DNA from 3 places in the Cutibacterium sp. LaCa_89 genome. Region 1 is predicted to be linked to each of the others. Evidence: riboswitches for the same ligand, from Rfam matches in the RefSeq annotation. Region 1 holds a riboswitch; each other region holds the start of a gene.
What was found. A riboswitch is a leader RNA that binds a small molecule or an ion and turns the genes downstream of it on or off. The one in region 1 is predicted to bind cobalamin.
Positions count from the first base shown of each region.

Region 2: another riboswitch for cobalamin. It lies ahead of ACP8LP_RS10670 (ribonucleoside-diphosphate reductase subunit alpha); the one in region 1 lies ahead of ACP8LP_RS02300 (FecCD family ABC transporter permease).
Region 3: another riboswitch for cobalamin. It lies ahead of ACP8LP_RS05905 (FecCD family ABC transporter permease); the one in region 1 lies ahead of ACP8LP_RS02300 (FecCD family ABC transporter permease).

Region 1 is NZ_CP190889.1:513,091-519,148, reverse strand. It holds gene ACP8LP_RS02310 (ABC transporter substrate-binding protein) at 1-711, opposite strand, end outside; gene ACP8LP_RS02305 (ABC transporter ATP-binding protein) at 713-1,504, opposite strand; gene ACP8LP_RS02300 (FecCD family ABC transporter permease) at 1,501-2,520, opposite strand; cobalamin riboswitch at 2,609-2,784, opposite strand; gene ACP8LP_RS02295 (RNA/DNA-binding domain-containing protein) at 3,355-5,118, opposite strand; gene ACP8LP_RS02290 (AlbA family DNA-binding domain-containing protein) at 5,542-5,964, shown strand.
Region 2 is NZ_CP190889.1:2,311,564-2,317,621, forward strand. It holds gene idi (isopentenyl-diphosphate Delta-isomerase) at 1-294, opposite strand, end outside; gene ACP8LP_RS10650 (MarP family serine protease) at 434-1,627, shown strand; gene ACP8LP_RS10655 (YciI family protein) at 1,833-2,111, shown strand; gene ACP8LP_RS10660 (NADH:flavin oxidoreductase/NADH oxidase) at 2,182-3,282, shown strand; gene ACP8LP_RS10665 (DUF1707 SHOCT-like domain-containing protein) at 3,314-3,937, opposite strand; cobalamin riboswitch at 4,013-4,204, shown strand; gene ACP8LP_RS10670 (ribonucleoside-diphosphate reductase subunit alpha) at 4,317-6,058, shown strand, end outside.
Region 3 is NZ_CP190889.1:1,268,373-1,274,430, forward strand. It holds gene ACP8LP_RS05890 (type I restriction-modification system subunit M N-terminal domain-containing protein) at 1-568, shown strand, start outside; gene ACP8LP_RS05895 (AlbA family DNA-binding domain-containing protein) at 651-1,904, shown strand; partial or broken gene ACP8LP_RS05900 (IS481 family transposase) at 2,082-3,074, opposite strand; partial or broken gene ACP8LP_RS05905 (FecCD family ABC transporter permease) at 3,196-4,158, opposite strand; cobalamin riboswitch at 4,320-4,441, opposite strand; gene ACP8LP_RS05910 (hypothetical protein) at 4,916-6,058, shown strand, end outside.

The sequences.
Region 1 (6,058 bases):
TTGTGGGCCGCCCTTCCTTCCGCTGGTGAAGACGGTGTCCTTGGCGGAGTCGAAGAGCAGCACCGTCGGGGTCTTCTTGGCCTTCGGAGCCTTCTGAAGGGCACCAAGACGATCATCCATGTCCTTCACGGCCTTCTTGCCGGTGTCCTCGTGCCCAGTGAGGATGGCGAGATTGGTGATGTCGGTACGCACCGCATTCCAAGGATCCATGACGCCGCGGGCGCTCTGGCCGTCCTTCTGTCGACAGGACTCGGTGAGCAGATAGCTGTTGATGCCCTTGCCGTGCAGATTGTCGGGGGTGAGATTGTTCGCCTCGGAGAATCCGTAGTCCCAGCCGGCGACGACGACGTCGGGCTTGTTGGCGATGATCGACTCGAGCGTCATGTAACCCTTGACGCCCTCGTGCAGACTGTTGATGGTGTCGGTTCCGTACTTGGCAGTGAGGATCTCCTTGTCCCGGCCCATCGAGCTCACTGCGGCGATCTGTTTGCGTGCCCCGGCGCTCAGCGTCATGGCGATGATGCTGCCGTCATTGACGTAGAGGCGTTCGGCATTCCTGGGGTAGGTGACCTTCTTACCGCAGTTGGTCACGGTGACTTCGCCGGAGTCCTTGGCGGAGTCGCCGCTCTTGGGAGTGGACCCACTGCCGCAGGCGGTGAGTCCCACGGCCAGACAGGCGGCCATGACGACGGGTAGGAATTTGGTGGACATTTCAGTTTTCCTCTCTGATGAGTTCAGGCAGCGGCGCAGTGCACACGAGCTCCTGGCTGCCATCGGGGGTGGTGACATGGTGTGCGACGACGTGGAATGCCGTCGCGACGTTCGATGGGCTGAGCGCCTCACGGGCCGGACCTGCAGAGAGCACTCCGCCATCCGCCAGGACGACGACGTGGTCGAAGTGGGCTGCGGCCATGCCCAGATCGTGGATGGTGGCGACCACCGTCCGACCGCTGGCGCGCAGCGTGTCCAGCAGCATGAGTTGGTGGCGCACGTCGAGGTGATTGGTCGGCTCGTCGAGCATGATGAGGTCTGCACCCTGGGCCAGGCCACGGGCGATGACGGCGCGACGCCGTTCACCGCCGGACAGGTGGTCGCAGCGACGATCGATGAGGTGGTCAAGTCCGACCAAGGCCAGGGAATCCCGGATGATCCTTCGCTCGGAACGCTGCCCCACCTGCCACGGCTTGCGATGCGGAGTACGTCCCAGCGCAACCATCTCACCCAGCAGGAGGTCTGGCGATGGCGACTCCTCCTGCCCGACGAAGGCCATGAGCCGAGCACGTTTCATGGGGGTGTAGTCGGTGACGGAGGTGCCGTCGAGCAGGACGTCTCCGGAATTGAACTGACGCACCCCGGCGATGGATCGCAGCAGAGTCGACTTGCCGACTCCGTTGACGCCGACGATGGCGGTGAGCTCCCCCGGCTCGGCGGTGAAACTGACGTCGTCGACGATGATGCGGTCGTTGATGCGGCACTGGACGTTGCAAACTTCGAGACGTGTCATGACTCACTCGAGAATCGGTACTGGCTGCGCCCCATGAGGTACAGGAAGATGGGAGCGCCGATGAACCCGGTGACGACGCCGAGAGGCACCTCCTGTGGTGCCGCGATGACGCGGGCGCCGACGTCCACCCACAGCAGGAAGAGACTGCCGATGGCGGCGGCGACGGGCAGCATCGACCGGTGACTGGCTCCCACGAGCAGCCGTGACATGTGGGGAATGACGAGTCCGACGAATCCGATGCCGCCCGAGACCGCCACGAGCACCCCGACGAGTACCGAGTTGCCGACGAACAACGCCTTACGCACCCTGGTGTCGGGGATGCCGAGGGATCGAGCGACGTCGGTGCCAGCCGCCAGGGCATCGAGCCAACCCGAGAAGGCGATCATGAGCACCACGGACAGAGCGGTGACGATGGCTGCCACCCACAAACTGTCCCAAGTGGCACCGGACACCGATCCCAGCATCCAGTACAGCACCGACTGCGCCGCGCGCGGGTCCGAGCTGCGGAAGACGAGGAAACTCGCCAGTGCCGAGAATGCCGCAGAGAGCACGACGCCCGAGAGCACCAGCCGCAGCGGCGTCATGCCGCCCTGGGCCATGGAGATGAGGTACACCAGAACGGCGGCGCCCAATGCCCCCACCAAGGCTCCGATGGTGAGCCGGTGAGGGCCCCAGGAGGCAAACATCCCCAGGGCGATGACCGCGGTGGCCCCCACACTCGCACCGGCCGAGACACCCAGCAGGTAGGGGTCGGCAAGCGGGTTGCGCACCAGGGTCTGCATACCGCTTCCGGCCAGGGCGAGTCCGGCTCCGACGATGATCGCCAGCAGTGCCCTGGGGGCACGCAGGTCCCAGACGATGACATCGATCGTCGGGTCGGGGCCCGGCTCACCAGTGATCCTGGCACCAACCGTGTCAAGAACGCCACGCATTGGCAATGGTTCCGAACCAATGGTCAGCGAGACGACGGCGCTGACGACGATGAGCACGACGAGGATGATCACCAGGGGTGCCACCGGCAACCGACGGTCACGCTCGGCCGACCGTCTCGAGGAAGGCATAGCTGTTCCTTCTGGGTGCGAGGACCTTGATGCGAGGCCCGAACGACACAAGTCATACATGGGGTCTTCGGACTTCGGATCACTCTCGGTCGGCCCTTCCCAGGATCACTCCCAGTGGTCTTGCCGACGTCGTCACCGTCACCGCTGCGCAACAGTCCAGGATTCTCACCGGATTCACTGCGGCCTCATCGGGGCCGCACCATGTATGCGAGACAGGCTAGCACCTGTGACACGCACTTCGCGACGTGCCGTCCGCCAGCCCCTTGTCACAGACATGCCGGATCGCGTGCGGCACACGCCTCGGAACCCACCGAGCGCAATCGACGGGGTACTTCGCACCCACGTGGTAATTCAGTTCGGCAAGGTACCTCGTGCCACACCAGGTGACAGACACCACGACTCCTGACACATCTGCCACAGAGACGAACGGACCACAACACCGCCACCGACAGGATCTCCATACCGCGCAGAGCTCCCCACACTGCGAAAAGTTGTGCTCCCGCCGCCGCTTCATGCCTGGAGTACAACTTTGTGGCTGAAAAATTCTGCTCAACAGCACAAGCGCGAGGGTAAGCACAATTTTCTCGACTGGTTCAGCAGCCAGAACCACAGGGAGCAGCCTCGAAGACTGCACCCAGACACCCAATCCGAGGGTGCAAGTACAATCTTTCGGTCAAAAAGTTGTGCTCCACCGCCCCGAAAGGGGAAGTGCACTTAGCTTTCCGGTGTATCGGAACACGCTCTGCCTGACCAGGAACTTGGCGAGATGGATCATAAGGACTGAAAAAGTCAGGATGCCTCGTCACCTGTCCACAGGTAGTGAAATCCGCGACCTGCCATTGCCTCTGACGAAGGCTGCAGTACTCCGTCAGCCATGAGATCCTTGAGGACCTGTCCGACGTTGGAAGCCCACACATCCAGGATGACGCCCAATTCTGTCGTACTGATACGCCCTCGATGCCGGGCATATTGACGAGCCGTCACTGCTCTACTAGGCACTGAACGCTTCAAACCGCGATTCGCATATTCCATGTCCAGCTGCTTGTTTGCTCTCTTGGAGAGGGTAAACGCGGGGAGGGCTTCGTCGGGAACGCCGCGGATGAGCTTCAGCAAGGGTTCGCCATCACACTCCGTCTGCCGTAGAAGCTCAAGAGTTTCGTGAACTTCCTCGACGGGGACTTGCAGGTAGGGAGCAAGAATGTCCTCGTCGATCCAGAGATGATCAGTGAGGAAACGCATAACCATCAAAGTGCGGAGATTTTGCATGAGCTCGGGAACATTCATACCAGTGAGCCACGATGTCCATGCCACGTCAGGATCGACACCGGAAAGCGTCGTCACCACATAGGGACCGTCAATTTCCCGAATGGTCGGCATGCGAAGCCCCCGGCGAAGCAAATCACCAACCATACGGTCAACTCCGATACCTTCACGTTCTGCAATTCGAAGTGATGCCAAGAGCTCAGTGAGAGCAACGTTTCTGGACGTCGATGGGTGGGTGATGATGTTCTCAGCCGTCACACCTCCGAAGAATCCTCCGGGGCTGGTAACTCGCAAGACGGCTCCTTCGTGCTCGATGAGCGTTGCATCGGGCAGCCCCCATTCACGATGAGCCAACCCATTGACGATGGCCTCACGAATGGCACGTTCCGACAGCTGGCGGACCTGCCCCTCGACAAGTCCCGAAGACACATGCGATAAAGGGTTGTACGCCCGCGCGACGGCGAACGCCCGTTGGAGCTGCTCAAGCAGTGATACCCCACCAATACGTACTCGGTCACCGCTGTCCTGACCGGGCATGTCACGACGTATGTAGTCAAGGCATGGCTCGGGACGCCCCACAAAGACCAGAGCAGCAGCATTGGTGAGCTTGCCCTCACCATCAATGGCGTTCAACCGGGACAGCAACTCACGACTCGTACAGTTGGCCAATTCCACCGCCGCCTCGTCGGTGCTGGCTTGGAGGAAGGCGCGTGCTGCGTCAAGGGCAGCAGGTCGCACTTCCTCCAGGCTCACGTTTGAGAACTGCGCCGACCAGTCGTAGCGGATAGAGTACTGATGGCGGTGGTGCCATGACGTTGCGTCGATCTCCTCGCAATGATCACCAATCCGCCAGCGGATCTTTCCCTTGACCTTGATCGGTTCCAGCGCGGTGGGTGATCTGACGATCAACAACCTGGCATCGTGAACGTGGACTTCTCGGACGTCAACAGTCAACGCGCGAGAGGTGTGCTCATAGATCTTCCTCCGCAACCACTCGGTATCCAAGGATGTACCGATGAGCAATGGTCCATCATCCTTGTCATTGACTCCGACGATCAGAGCACCACCCTCAGGGGTGTTGGCCATGCACGCGGCTTCACCGGCAAGCTGCTCAGCGGCTCGTTCATCCTCACGTCGACCCAGTAGCAACTCACCGTGCTTGCCTCGTCGACTGGAATCCTCCTTGAAGTCAAGATACTTGCATTCCGGGACCCGGTGCCCTGCGTCCAAGTGCTCCAGCGCAGCGTCGATCTCAACTGCAATCGGGTCTGGCCCGAAAGTTGTTCCCATGTGAGCAGTCCACTTCCAGCTACAAGTTTGTGCCCAGAAACTTTTAACCAGGCATCCAGTCCAGACATTGAGTATAACTTTATGACTGAAAAGTTATGATCAAGCTCAGCGACGAGGAGTGCGCACACATTTTCGATGGATCTGAAGTCCCCTCACGATTGGGGAGACAACTGGCTGGCATGTTGAGACAACATGGGCCAACACAGCGGGGCGGCGGATGATTCAGTGCGGTATTTCGGTTCGGCAGGGCACCTCGTGCCACGCCAGGTGGCGAACCCCACGATCCCTGGCACATCTGCCACGGGGTCGCTGGACCACGACCCGCTCGGCAGACCGGACCACCACCTCACCCGGGCCCGCGCACACTCTCACTTACACTGCAAACAACAGTGCAAGTAACGAACATCGGGCAACGTGCCAAAGATGGCGGAGACGCTATTCGCGAACATGCCCAATGGCGGCACAGTCATCCTCGGGGTGGACGAAGCAAACGGTCGGTTCGACGTGGTGGGCGTCAAGGACATCGCAACAACGGAGGCGGGTATCGCAACACAGGCCAGGGATGCCGTCCAAGCATCACCGCATCTGGATTTTCAGACATTCACCATTGACGGCAGACAGGTGGAGGTTCTCCATGTGGACGAACAGATCGACTACGACTTGGCCGCTGCCAGGGGACGTGTCGTTGACGACCTGGAACCTGAGCTGGTGGAGTCGTATCTGACGACAGTACGCACCAGTGACCGACGATTGCGCGACCATACTGACGAGCGGATCCTGCGGATGCCGAACATGCTGACAGCATCAGGGAGAACCAGCGTTGGCAGGACTGTATGCCCTGGGTGACTATCCGCAGGGGCACTACCCGGCGCTCATGTGGCGTCAACATGACGACTACGAAGCGAAGACAGCGAGGCCCTCACCGGGCCCCAAAGATCTT
Region 2 (6,058 bases), 910 kb from region 1:
CGCCGCGTCGATGATCGTTTCGCCGATCCGCGGATGCCCACAACAGGTGTTCGTCCACACCCCCGGCCAGGCCACCTTCGTCAGGGTTCGTCGGGTCAGCAGAACTCGCCCGCCGACGTCAAGGACATGGCAGGAAAAGGCCAGATGTCGTGGGGTGTGCTGGCTGTGAACGGTCGCTCGGGGAGCGGTCCCAACCTGGTTGCCGTCGTCGTCGAGCAGGATGACGAGATCGTCGTGGACAGAATCCGCGTCATGGGCAGGCGTGCCCCCGTCCTCGCCATCGTGATGACTCATGACGTCAAGCTACCAATAACCACGAATTCCGCGAAGTCGAATGCGTTCGGGTCCCCTACGTTGGCTCATCGCCACCTCAAAAGGCACCATTGAGATGCTGTATCCGTCACTTCGTCCACCCACCTCCGACGGGAGAGCCATGCCGCACATCCTCGACGTCATCCTCGTGGTGTACCTCGCCATGCGTGCCATCGCCGGGTGGATGCGCGGGGCCGTCGTCGGAGTGGCCAGCCTCATCGGGTTAGTCCTCGGGGTGTGGGCCGGTCTGTGGACCTCCGGCATCGTCGCTGACCAGTTCTTCGACGAGAATTGGACCTGGCTGGCCGCAGGTGCGGTGCGGGTATGCATCACCCTCGTCATTGCCGAGATCATTCAGGGCATCTGCGTCCACATCGCCCAACACATCCACCGCGCATTCAACTCGGTGGGGTTGGGCAACGTGGACCGTTTCGGCGGCTCAGTGCTCAACGTCATCGCAACCGCACTTGTCGTCACGGTGGCGGCGACAGCCCTCTCCCCCATCCTGCCGCCGTCATGGACCGAGGCCATCGACGAGTCATCCGTCATCACCCAGACCAATCGCGTCATCCCGGATGAGGTCAACGAGGCCGCTGCCCGACTGGTCGGCCGAGCTGCTGACACCTTCCCGAAGGTCTTCGCCGACGAAGCTCCCAGCCTGCCCGCACCGGCTCCCGACGACGAGACCGTCACTACTCCTGGAGTGCGGCGCGCAGCTCAATCCATCGTCAAGGTGCGGTCGCGGGCACCACGGTGTGATCGGGCCTCCGAGGGCACCGGATGGGTGAGTTCTCGCCACCGGGTGGCGACGAACGCCCATGTCGTCGCCGGGTCCAACCAGGTCACCGTGCAGGTGGGCGGATCTGGGGCTCGACTGCAAGCCCGCGTCGTCTCCTACGACCCGGACATGGACCTGGCGGTGTTGGCGGTTCCCGACCTTCATGCCCCAGCCTTGACAATGGCGTCGGCTGTCAAGGATGGTGATCCGACGGTCGTCGCCGGATTCCCACTTGATGGTCCGTACACCCTCGAGGCCGCCACCGTGCGTGGGTCGATCATGGCTCGGGGTGAGAACATTTACGGCACCGACACCGTCGTCCGCGAGATCCTCTCGCTGCGCGGCACGGTACGTCCGGGCAACTCGGGTGGGCCACTGCTGACGACGGACGGCAAGGTCGCCGGCACGATCTTCGCCCGGTCCACCGCCCAGCCGCAGACCGGGTACGCGCTGTCGAACAACCAGACTCGCAAGTTCATCCGTGCTGGGGCCAACGACACCACCGCGGCTGCGACCGGCTGGTGCACCGTTGGCTGAGCTGGTGTCAAAATCTTGAGCGCCCAATGTTCCCGTCGTGGGACGGTTCCGCGCACGTTTGCCACCCTGATTTCCCGAAACGTCATCTGACAAGCACCGACACTGTGGCGGCATCCCAGGGCATCCCATGCCACACGATGACGCGTCAACGTCCGACGCCTTCTCAACGCTTCAGTTCCGGTCCATGTCCCAATAGCATTGGGTCATGGCAGTTTTCATCGTCGAAACCCATTATGATCCCGCCCATTCCGAGGAGCGCATGGCCGCGCGCCCGGCCCATCTGGAGAACCTTGATGTCATGCGCGAACGTGGCCAGCTCGTCAATGCCGGCCCGTTGGCTGACGGCAGCGGAGCGGTGCTTATCTACACCGTGCCTGACCGCGATGCTCTCGATCATTTGCTGGAGGCTGACCCCTACCCCAAGACGGCTGTCCAGGTGACCTCAGTGCGCGAGTGGAAGCCGAATTACCACCACCACGTCTGACACGGCTGCCAACCTGGCTGGCGGTCGAGATTGACGGGATGAAGGTTGAAACGCGTGGTGTCATGGAGTCATGACGTCACCTCTGCTGTTCCAGCCCCTCACTCTCCGTGGCCTGACAGTTCGCAACCGCGCCTGGCTACCACCGATGTGCCAGTACGCGGTGGATTCTCACGACGGGATCCCGGGCACCTGGCATCTCATCCATTACGGGTCCTTTGCCGCTGGTGGCTTCGGCCTCATCGTCGCCGAGGCCACCGCGGTCAGCCCCGAAGGCCGCATCAGCCCTGCTGACACCGGGTTGTGGAATGACGACCAAGTGGCTGCCTGGCGCACCGTCACTGATGCCGTCCACGAGCTTGGTGGCAAGATCGCCGTGCAGCTCGGTCACGCCGGCCGGAAGGCCTCCACCGAGAAGTGGTGGCCGGGATTCCATGGCAGCGTGGTACCCCCTGAGCAGGGCGGCTGGATTCCCGTCGGTCCGACCACCGCCCCTGCTGACGGCAAGCAGTACGTCGGCCTGCCCGTCAACGCCCTTGACGAGAACGGCATCGAGAAGGTCGTCGACCACTTCCGCGCCGCCGCCGCGCGTGCTGTGGACGCTGGATTCGACGCCGTCGAACTTCACAGCGCCCACGGTTACCTGCTGCACCAGTTTTACTCGCCGCTGTCCAACACCCGCACCGACGGTTGGGGCGGTGACTTCGACGGACGTGTTCGCCTGCCGTTGGAGGTCGCGAAGGCTGTGCGTGGGGCCATTCCTGAAGACATGCCCTTGCTGGCGCGCCTGTCGGTCACTGACTGGCGGGACGACGGCTGGCAGGTGAAGGACTCCGTCGAACTGTCGCGGCGCTTCGCGAAAGCCGGGGTCGATCTGCTCGACGCCTCCTCAGGAGGCAATTCGTCGGCCCCCATCCCCGTCGCCCCGGCCTACCAGGCTGACCTGGCGGCTCGGGTGCGCGCCGAGGCGGATATTCCCACAGCCACCGTCGGCATGATCTGGACCCCACAGCTGGCCGAGGAGCTGCTGGAGAAGGGCAGCGCCGACGCCATCATGGTGGGACGGGCGGCTCTACGCGACACCAACTGGCCGTTGCGTGCCGCCCATGAGCTGGGTGTTCCCAACGAGGACGCCCCATGGCATCCGGCCAGGTTCCGTGGGGCGTGGCGCTGACACGACTGACGATCCCGTCGCCGGTCGACCGTCAGCGATTCCACTTCTTCCTGAGCCTTGCGTACTTCTTGGATCCAGGGCCGTGGATGTCAACATCGCTGAGGATGCTCGTCCCGCGCAAGGTGAGGACAGGGCCATCCAGCCCCGGCTGGGAGAGTCCGCGAACCGTGAGGTCTCCGAGCACTCGCGACATCGAGTCCTCGATGCGCACCCCGTCGGGCACCAGGAAAGTCGCGTCACACATAACGATCGTCAGGTCAATGGTGATGTGACGACTTGCCCACGGCATGGAGGTCAGGTCGAAGCACGGATCCCCCATGAACCCGGTGACGGTGGTGAGTTTGGCCATCGTCCGCCCCGAGGCCCAGACCGTGTCGCTCATGATGCAGGTCATGTGGTCAGCCTCCGGACCGGGGACGATCCGCACCACCTCGCCGTGGCCAGGACGAGCGGGGACGGCCACACTCCCGACCGTCGCGCCAAGGTCAGAGAGCAACCCGCCCAGATCGCCATAGGTACGGGCCTGCAGAGCAGCCTCCACCCTCTCCGCATGCTCGTCGCGAGTCAGCTTTCCCAACGTCCATGCCTCGTCGAGGATGTCCGATGCCCGGGCGCGCTCGGCGTCACCAATCCGCCAGTCATCGGGAATCGTCACGTCGCAAGTCTAGGACAGCCACACACACCCAAGGCTCTCCAGGCCTCGCGTTGACTCGCCTTGATCAGCGTTCATATAGTGGCGAGTGCACATGGTTCCCGTGTTCGCACGGGCCAAGAGGGAATCCGGTGAGAATCCGGAGCTGCCCCGCAGCGGTGTACGAGAACGACCGCCGTCATCATGCACTGTGCTTCGGCATGGGAAGCGACGGCCAGTAGGCAACAAGTGCTCGTGAGTCCGAAGACCTGCCAGGTGTGGTCCCGCAACCGCGGGGCCCGGTTCGCGATCTCGCGGGAAGTGTCGCAGCGTTCATGGGGACCAGTGTCCCCGCCGCATTCCGCCCGGTCGCGTGCCTACGGCATCGCACGGAGGAATTGCAATGAGCGCCGACCCCATCTCGACCATCCGCGTCCGCAAGCGCGACGGATCCCTGGCCCCCTACGACGGCAACGAAGTCGCTGCATCCATCATTGACTCAGCCCGTGGGCTCGACGACGCCGTTGCCCGGGCAACCCTGCTGCAGGCCGAGGTGGAGATCACCCTGTTCGACGGGATCACCACCGACGCCCTGGACGAGGCCGTCATCCAGGTGGCTCTGGGCAATGCCAAGGACGACCCCGCCTTCGACACCATTGCTAGCCGAATCGCCGTCAAGAAGCTGTACAAGGAGGTGTTCGGCGACACCCACGACGGTCTCGGTGACGCCGGCCCCGAGCGGGTGCGAGACCTCCATCATGCCTGCTTCCCGCGCACGATCGACAAACTCGTCGCCGACGGCCACCTCGACGAGCGACTGGGGCGGCTCTTCGACCTCGACGCCCTCGCCACGGCCCTTGATCCCATCCGTGACGACCTCATCGGCTTCACCGGCGTGCGCACCATGGTCAACCGTTACCTGTTGCGTACCCCCGACCAGCGAGCGTTGGAAGTACCGCAGTACTTCTGGATGCGCGTGGCGATGGGGCTCAGCCTCACCGAGGACGATCCCACCTCCTCTGCCCTCGCCCTCTACGACTCGATGAGTAACCTGCGTCATCTCGCGGCTGGATCCACCCTTGTCAACGCGGGCACCCCGGCTGGTCAGCTGTCCAACTGCTTCGTCATGCGCACCGAGGACGATTTGGAGCACATCGCCCGGACGATCCGTGACGTCATGTGGATCACCAAGGGCACCGGCGGCATCGGGCTGTCGATGTCCGACCTGCGCTGCGAGGGGTCACCTATTCGCTCCGACAACACTGCGTCGACCGGTCCGATCCCCTTCATGCACACCATCGACTCGACGCTGCGGGCCGTCTCCCGCGGAGGCAAAAAGCTCGGCGCACTGTGCTTCTACATGGAGAACTGGCACATGGACTTCCCGCAGTTCCTCGATCTGCGGCAGAACTCCGGTGACCCGTACCGGCGGACCCGCACCGCCGACACCGCGGTGTGGATCTCCGACGAGTTCATGAAACGCGTCGCCAAGGACGAGGACTGGTACCTCTTCGACCCCGCCGAGACCCCCGATCTCACCGAGCTCACCGGGTCGGCCTTCTCGAAGCGTTACGCCCACTACATCGCCGAGGCCGAGGCCGGCCACATCAAGCGTTTCCACCGCACCACGGCCCGCGAACAGTTCCGAGCCATCCTGGTGAGTCTGCAGACGACATCCCACCCGTGGTTGACGTGGAAGGACAGCGTCAATACCCGCGCGTTGAACAGCACCACCGGGACGATCCACTCCTCGAATCTGTGCACCGAGATCTGCCTGCCCCAGGACCGCGACCACACCTCGGTGTGCAACCTGGCTTCGGTCAACCTCGCCGGACACCTCGTCGGGCCGCGCGGGAAACGTCGCATCGACTGGAACCAACTGGCCGCCACCACTCGGCTGGCGGTGCGCCACCTCGACAACCTCGTCGACATCACCGCTTCGGCGGTGCCTCAGGCCGAGCGATCCAACGTGGAGAACCGGGCCATCGGCCTGGGCGTCATGGGGCTGACGGACATGCTCGAGCAGGTGCGGATTCCTTACGACTCCCCCGAGGCCTGCGAGATCGTCGACCGGGTCATTGAATTCATCAGCTGGCACGCCATCGACACCTCCGCTGATCTGGCCACCGAGCGTGGCTCGTACCC
Region 3 (6,058 bases), 760 kb from region 1:
GGACGCGGTGCTGGAGCCCACCAAGGATGAGGTCCTGGAGTATGCCGACGGTCTGGTGGAGATTGGCCCTGGTCAGGACAGAATACTCAAGCGCATCTGCGGCCAGCGGTTCTACAACGCGTCGCGGTACACGTTCGCCCGGCTGCTCAGCGACGACAAGAACCTGGCTGACAACCTTGCCAAGTACATCGCGTCCCTCTCCCCTGACGCGGCGACAGTGATCGAGGCGTACCAGTTCGACGGGAAGATCACCCGGATGGACCACGCCGGGATCCTGTACGGCGTCATGGCCGACTTCGCGGACCTGGACCTGCGTCCCAGCGAGGTCAGCAACGAGACCATGGGTTACATCTTCGAAGAACTGCTGCGGAAGTTCTCCGAGATGAGCAACGAGACCGCCGGTGGGCACTACACCCCGCGTGAGGTGATTCGTCTGGTCGCCGATCTTCTCATCGGGGGTCAGACCGCCCGCGACCTGACCGAGAACCAGATACCGGTGCGTACCATCTACGAAGCTTTCATGCCACGCTGGATACAAACGCGCGCGAACTACGATTTAGCCGCTTGATTGGTTCACGTGGGAACTCAGTTGTCCAACAAGTCCGTGGCGGCTGCGGCTAGAGGCGATTGCTTCCCTGATTAGGAGGATCATGTTCACACCAATTCATCAGGCATTGGGGATTGAGCCCGGCGACCTCTCACTGAGCTTGATCGAGCAAGCCGTAGAACACGGGGTATGTGAGACGGGCATGCTCGACTGGAAGGCCAACATCTACGATCGTCGTAAGCCGCAATGGGATGACGAGGCAGCGAAAGACATTGCGGCCATGGCCAACAGTGGTGGGGGCTGGATCGTGTTCGGAGTCGCTGAGGACAACAAAACAAGTGGTGCCATAGATATATCTCCAATTCAGTGGAATGCGGACATCCAGCAGCGCATTCTTCGAGTGGCATACGCGCGTATCGGGCCGCCGGTGTTGGGTTTGGAGTTCTTCCCGCTTCCAGCCGCCGGAGGTAGTGTCGTGATGATGCGGGTTCCGGATTCTCCTGATGCTCCACATTTCGCACGAAAAGGTGACGTTGCCTTCGTTGCTCCTCGGCGCAATGGACCCCACACTGTATTCATGAGCGACCGTGAGATTGAGCGCGGATTTCGTGAGAGATTCCAGCAAGCAGCCAATCGTAAGCAGCATCTTCAGTCGCTTTTTGATCACGCTAGTAAAGGGCTCAATCCCGAAGACGGCGTTGTTCTGGTCGCGGCTGCGTCCCCGGCAGAACCATCAGGTTCGCTGGAGCCGCCGAGCGAGGAAGACGTCTATAGGCTAATTCGCGAAGCGTCATTCCCTGAACTCGTCTACAGCGCCAACAGACTTGTGCGCTGGGACTTAGGGCAAGTCCGTAAAGGGCTGCGACATTGGGTAATGCGTAGCCATCGCGATGACCGATACGCATTTCGGAAGTATCTGCACGATGATGCAACCGTGCTCGCGTGTTACCGCCTCGGAGCCCTGACAGATCGAGAAGAAGCCCGTCACTACTACCCGGTGGGTCTACCGAATCATTGCATGGCTTCGGACATTGAATCTGCTCTGATCGACTTCATCGCACTGCTGCGTGCTCACGCTGCGAGCCGTCAATCGAATGCCGGGTTCCAGGTGCGGGTAGGTTTGGTCGGAAATCCTAGCGAGCCGATCTATATTCGCACGACGGAATCAAACACGAACTTCTTGCTGCCAGAGGAGTACGCGGAGCCGATCCACCGCTTCCGGCTGGTGTCGACGGAACTTGATCCACTGGCACCCATCGAGACTGTGATGCCAGTCGCCAATGATCTTGCCCGAGACTTGATAAATCAAGGTGGAGTCAAGTTCTTGAAGGTTATGGCTGAGCCGGGCGACGATTAGTCGTACTTGTTTAGGTCTTGGCGATGCTTATCTGACTACCGTCGCGGAATTGGAAGGTGACGGTGTCGTCGGTGTTGACGGTGCCTTTGTCGAGTAGGGTCACGCAAAGATAAGGGCTGAATACCTGCCGGGCTACGTTAAGGTTGGCGGTTTCTTGTTGGTAGTAGCGGTAGGCCGCTAGGTGTAATCGCCGGACAGGTTAGGTACGCGGTCGGCGGGTGATTTGCCTTTGAGCGCGGTGTGCCCGCGGTGGTGATTGTAGTGGTGCAGCCAGCCGGGGAGTTCGGCCAGGCGGTCGGTCTCGCTGGCGTAGGGCCGTGCGTAGGCCCACTCGGCGACCAGGGTCCTGTTGAACCGCTCGACCCTGCCGTTGGTCTTGGGCGTGTAGGGCCGGGTGTACTTGTGCGTGATGTGGGTGTCTTTGAGTGCCTTGTTGAAGACTTTGGACCGGCAGCAGGAGCCGTTGTCGGTCAGGACCCGCTTGACGGTGATGGCCTGGCTGGCGAACCAGGCCTGGGCCCTGGTCCAGAACCCGGCGGCGGTGTCCTTGCGCTCATCGCTGAGGACCTCGACGTAGGCCAGGCAGGAGTGGTCGTCGACGGCGTTGTAGATGTAGTGATACCCACCCCCGCTGGCGGATCAGCCACGGTTGCGTACTCCTTGGGCGCATCCGACCATGCGGTGGCCGCCGCCGTCGGGGATCCGGCCCAGCTTCTTGATGTCGACGTGGACCAGCCAACCGGGGGTGTCGTGTTCGTAGCGGACGGGTGTGGGCTAGGCGCGTAGCCGGGCGCCGGTGGCCTTGTCGATCCAGGTCAGGGGTGGGCATCCGTAGCGTTGCAGGATCTTGCCGACGGTCGAGACGCTGAGGTGCTGGTGGCGTAGGTGGTAGGCGATGCGTGCTGGGCCCCACTGGTGGGTGATGCGCTATCCCACCACCCGTCGTTGCGTGCGACGGCAGACCCGTCGGGGCTGGTGGTGGGGTCGGCTGGAGTGATCACGCATTCCGGCCGGCCCGTGGGCGCGGTAGCGCTGTGCCCAGCGTCGGGCCGTGGTGACGCTGACGTTGAAGCGTTCGGCGGCCCGACGCAGGGGCCAGCCATCCTCGACGATGCAGCAGGCCAGGCGCAAACGTCCGGTTTCGGACAACGGGGCATTACGGTGGGTCATGAGGGCCTCTTGGGAGTCGTGCTTTGTGTGGTAGCAACACACTCCACCCACAGGCCCTCGCCCGTGCCCAGCCACAGCTGTCTCTGACCAGCCCGATGTACCTAACCTGTGTGGTGGTTACACCTAGCAGACCTGTGACGATGCTCAACGGAGTCTCCTGAGGTCGGCTCGCCACCCGGGAGAGGACGTCGACCCACACGAGGAAGAGCGCACCGAACAAAGCGCTGACCGGCAGGACGACGTGATGGCGCGGTCCCACGCGGAACCTAGTGAGGTGGGGAATGACGAGGCCCACGAATCCGATGCCGCCGGAGACCGCGACGATCGCGCTCACGAAAATGGCCTGGACGATGAAGAGGGCGACGCTCAGGCCGGTGACCGGGACCCCGAGCGAGGAGGCGAGTTCCGGGCCTGCTGCCAGCGCGTCGAGCCACCTCGATCCAATCATGAGCAACAGCAGGGTGACGAGGACCACCACCGCCGTCGGCACGAGGGTCTGCCAGGAGGCACCCGCCACGCTGCCCAACAGCCAGAAGAGGACGGACTGGGCCGATTTCGGGTCGTTGCTGTGGAAGACCAGGAAGCTCGACATCGCGCTGAAGGCCGAGGACATGACGACACCGGTGAGGACGAGCCGCAAGGGGCTCAGACCTCCCTGGGCCATGGCGATGCCGAACACGGCCGCGGTCGCGACGAGGGCACCTCGAAGGGCACCCAGGTACAGCGAGTACACGCCGAAGGCCGCCAGCGTTCCCGTGGTGATGACGGCTGTCGCCCCGACGCTGGCCCCTGCCGAGACCCCGAGCATGTACGGATCGGCCAACGGGTTGCGTACCAAGGTCTGCATGACGGCACCACCGACGGACAGTCCGGCCCCGGCAACGACGGCCAGCACCGTTCGTGGAAGTCGCAACCCCCACACGATCTGGTCCGCGGTGGCCTCGACGCTGCCTCCGCGCACGTGTACATCCAGGACGTGCCACGCCTGTTCGACGGGCAGCCGGATCGTGCCGAAGGCCAGCGAGAGCACGACACTCAGAGCAAGAGCAACCGCCAGGACCAGCAGTACGGGCCCGGCGGGCAACCGGCGATCCTGGTGGGCCCGCGATGACGTCGATCCGTCCGACGATTGCCGTTGCCCGCGCGAAGCGCAGGGATGGGTGTCTCGATGGCGGACGTGTGGCAAAGGAACTCCTGGCGGTTGGCGCCCATCTCGCGAGGCGTACGGCGGCTGCATTCGCCGGGAGGTTTTCGGACTCGGGGTCGCGCGGCTCGTCCCCCTTCCCAGGTGTCTCCACCCAGTGGGCTCGCGGCGAGCCATCACCCACACCGCTGCGCGTCAATCCTGGATTCGCACCAGGTTCCCTGGCCGGCGAAACGCACCGTACCACGCAGGTGGTGAATCGTCCCATTCATCCATGAACCCGCCCCGAGAATCCAAATTTCCATCCCGAGCGACATGTCCAAGAAGTGGCGGATGTCTCACTCGTACACTGTCCACAGGCGAGGTCATGCAGTGATGGCGGCCCCGGAAGGCGACGTGCGGATTCGGTATATATTTACGAGATGATATAAATGCTGTCGACGGGTCCAGTGGTCTTGTTATTGCCTGGGGGTCATTGCACCGGTTCGGTGTCCGATCACATGCTCGTCATCACGGGTTCATGTCCTGTTCGCAACCGCGTCATTACTGGATATTCCCGATCGCCGCCCTTCATGAATTGAACCTCCGCGTCGCTAGCATTGGATCGCAGATCCTCCCGGGATGGTTGCCCATGCTCCTTGACAGGGGCGTGCATCGACTTCCACAGGGGCTCTGTGAAGCACGTCAATTCCTATGGATGCGAATCCGTGAGGAGTATGAAAAAGCCATGCCCTTGAAGAGACGTCCAGGGCGCAGAGTTCTCGCGGCGACTGCCTCGGCAGTCCTCGCAGTGTCTGCCATGATGCAGCTGCCGGCGGCTCACGCCGTCATTCCACCCAAGCCGCAGGGCTATCCGATCGCGCACCTCTATGAGTCGTGCACGGATGCCTCCGCCCACGCCCAGGGATACCCCGAGTGGCATTACGGTGAGACGGGACGACGCTACCTCAGCGACGGCACGATCCAGTTCACCAACCGCACCGATCAGGTCGTGCCGTACACCGGCACGATCGAAACTGAGAGCAACCACGACATTTCGGCGACCTCGGCGGCGAAGCTCCCCTCTGGATGGAACACCACCGCCAAGTCTGACATCGGCCTCAAGATGTCCAATGGCTGGGTCGAGGGTGAGACCGTCGGTCCCGTCAAGCTCAAGCCAGGTGAGTCGATCCGCGTCGAATACGGCGTCCTCGAGAAGGACTTCGTCTCGATGTTCGTCACTTGCCGCGACGGCGTCCTGCAGAACTCCAACGGTGCTAACGTCATTCGTGGCACCGGTCCGGCCGGGCGATACGCCTTCGTCTACCTCATCCACGCCGACGGCTCCATCTCGGATCTGGCGATGCAGATCCCGTCGCGCCACGCGGGTGCCAACAGCAAGCCGATGGGATCGGACGCGTACACCGCCATGTCGGGCCCCAGCCTGGAGTCCGTGGCGAAGCCGACCGACCACGTCGTCGAGCCCGCCGTCGCTCCGCAGAAGGATCCGTCCTGGCCGGCGAAGGGTCAGACCTGCCGTGCCCGCGACATCGCGTGGTACCCCTACGACATCTCGTCGATCCAGCCCACCTACCGCAAGCCCGGCTACTCGACGGACTTCCTCAACTGGTCGAAGGCCCCCTACGACTACCACCCGGTGACCGACTTCGTCGTGGGCGCCCAGTACAACGGGTACGCCAACTGGATGGGTCGCTACGGCCGCCCGCCGGCAGGATGGCTTGGCTCGGTTGACAGCACCTACCGTGCCTATATGCCCGTCGGAACCGCCCTCGGTGCGGTACATCTGCAGCCCGGTGAGCGTGTGCGCGTCACCTATGGCACGACGATGACCCGCGTGAAC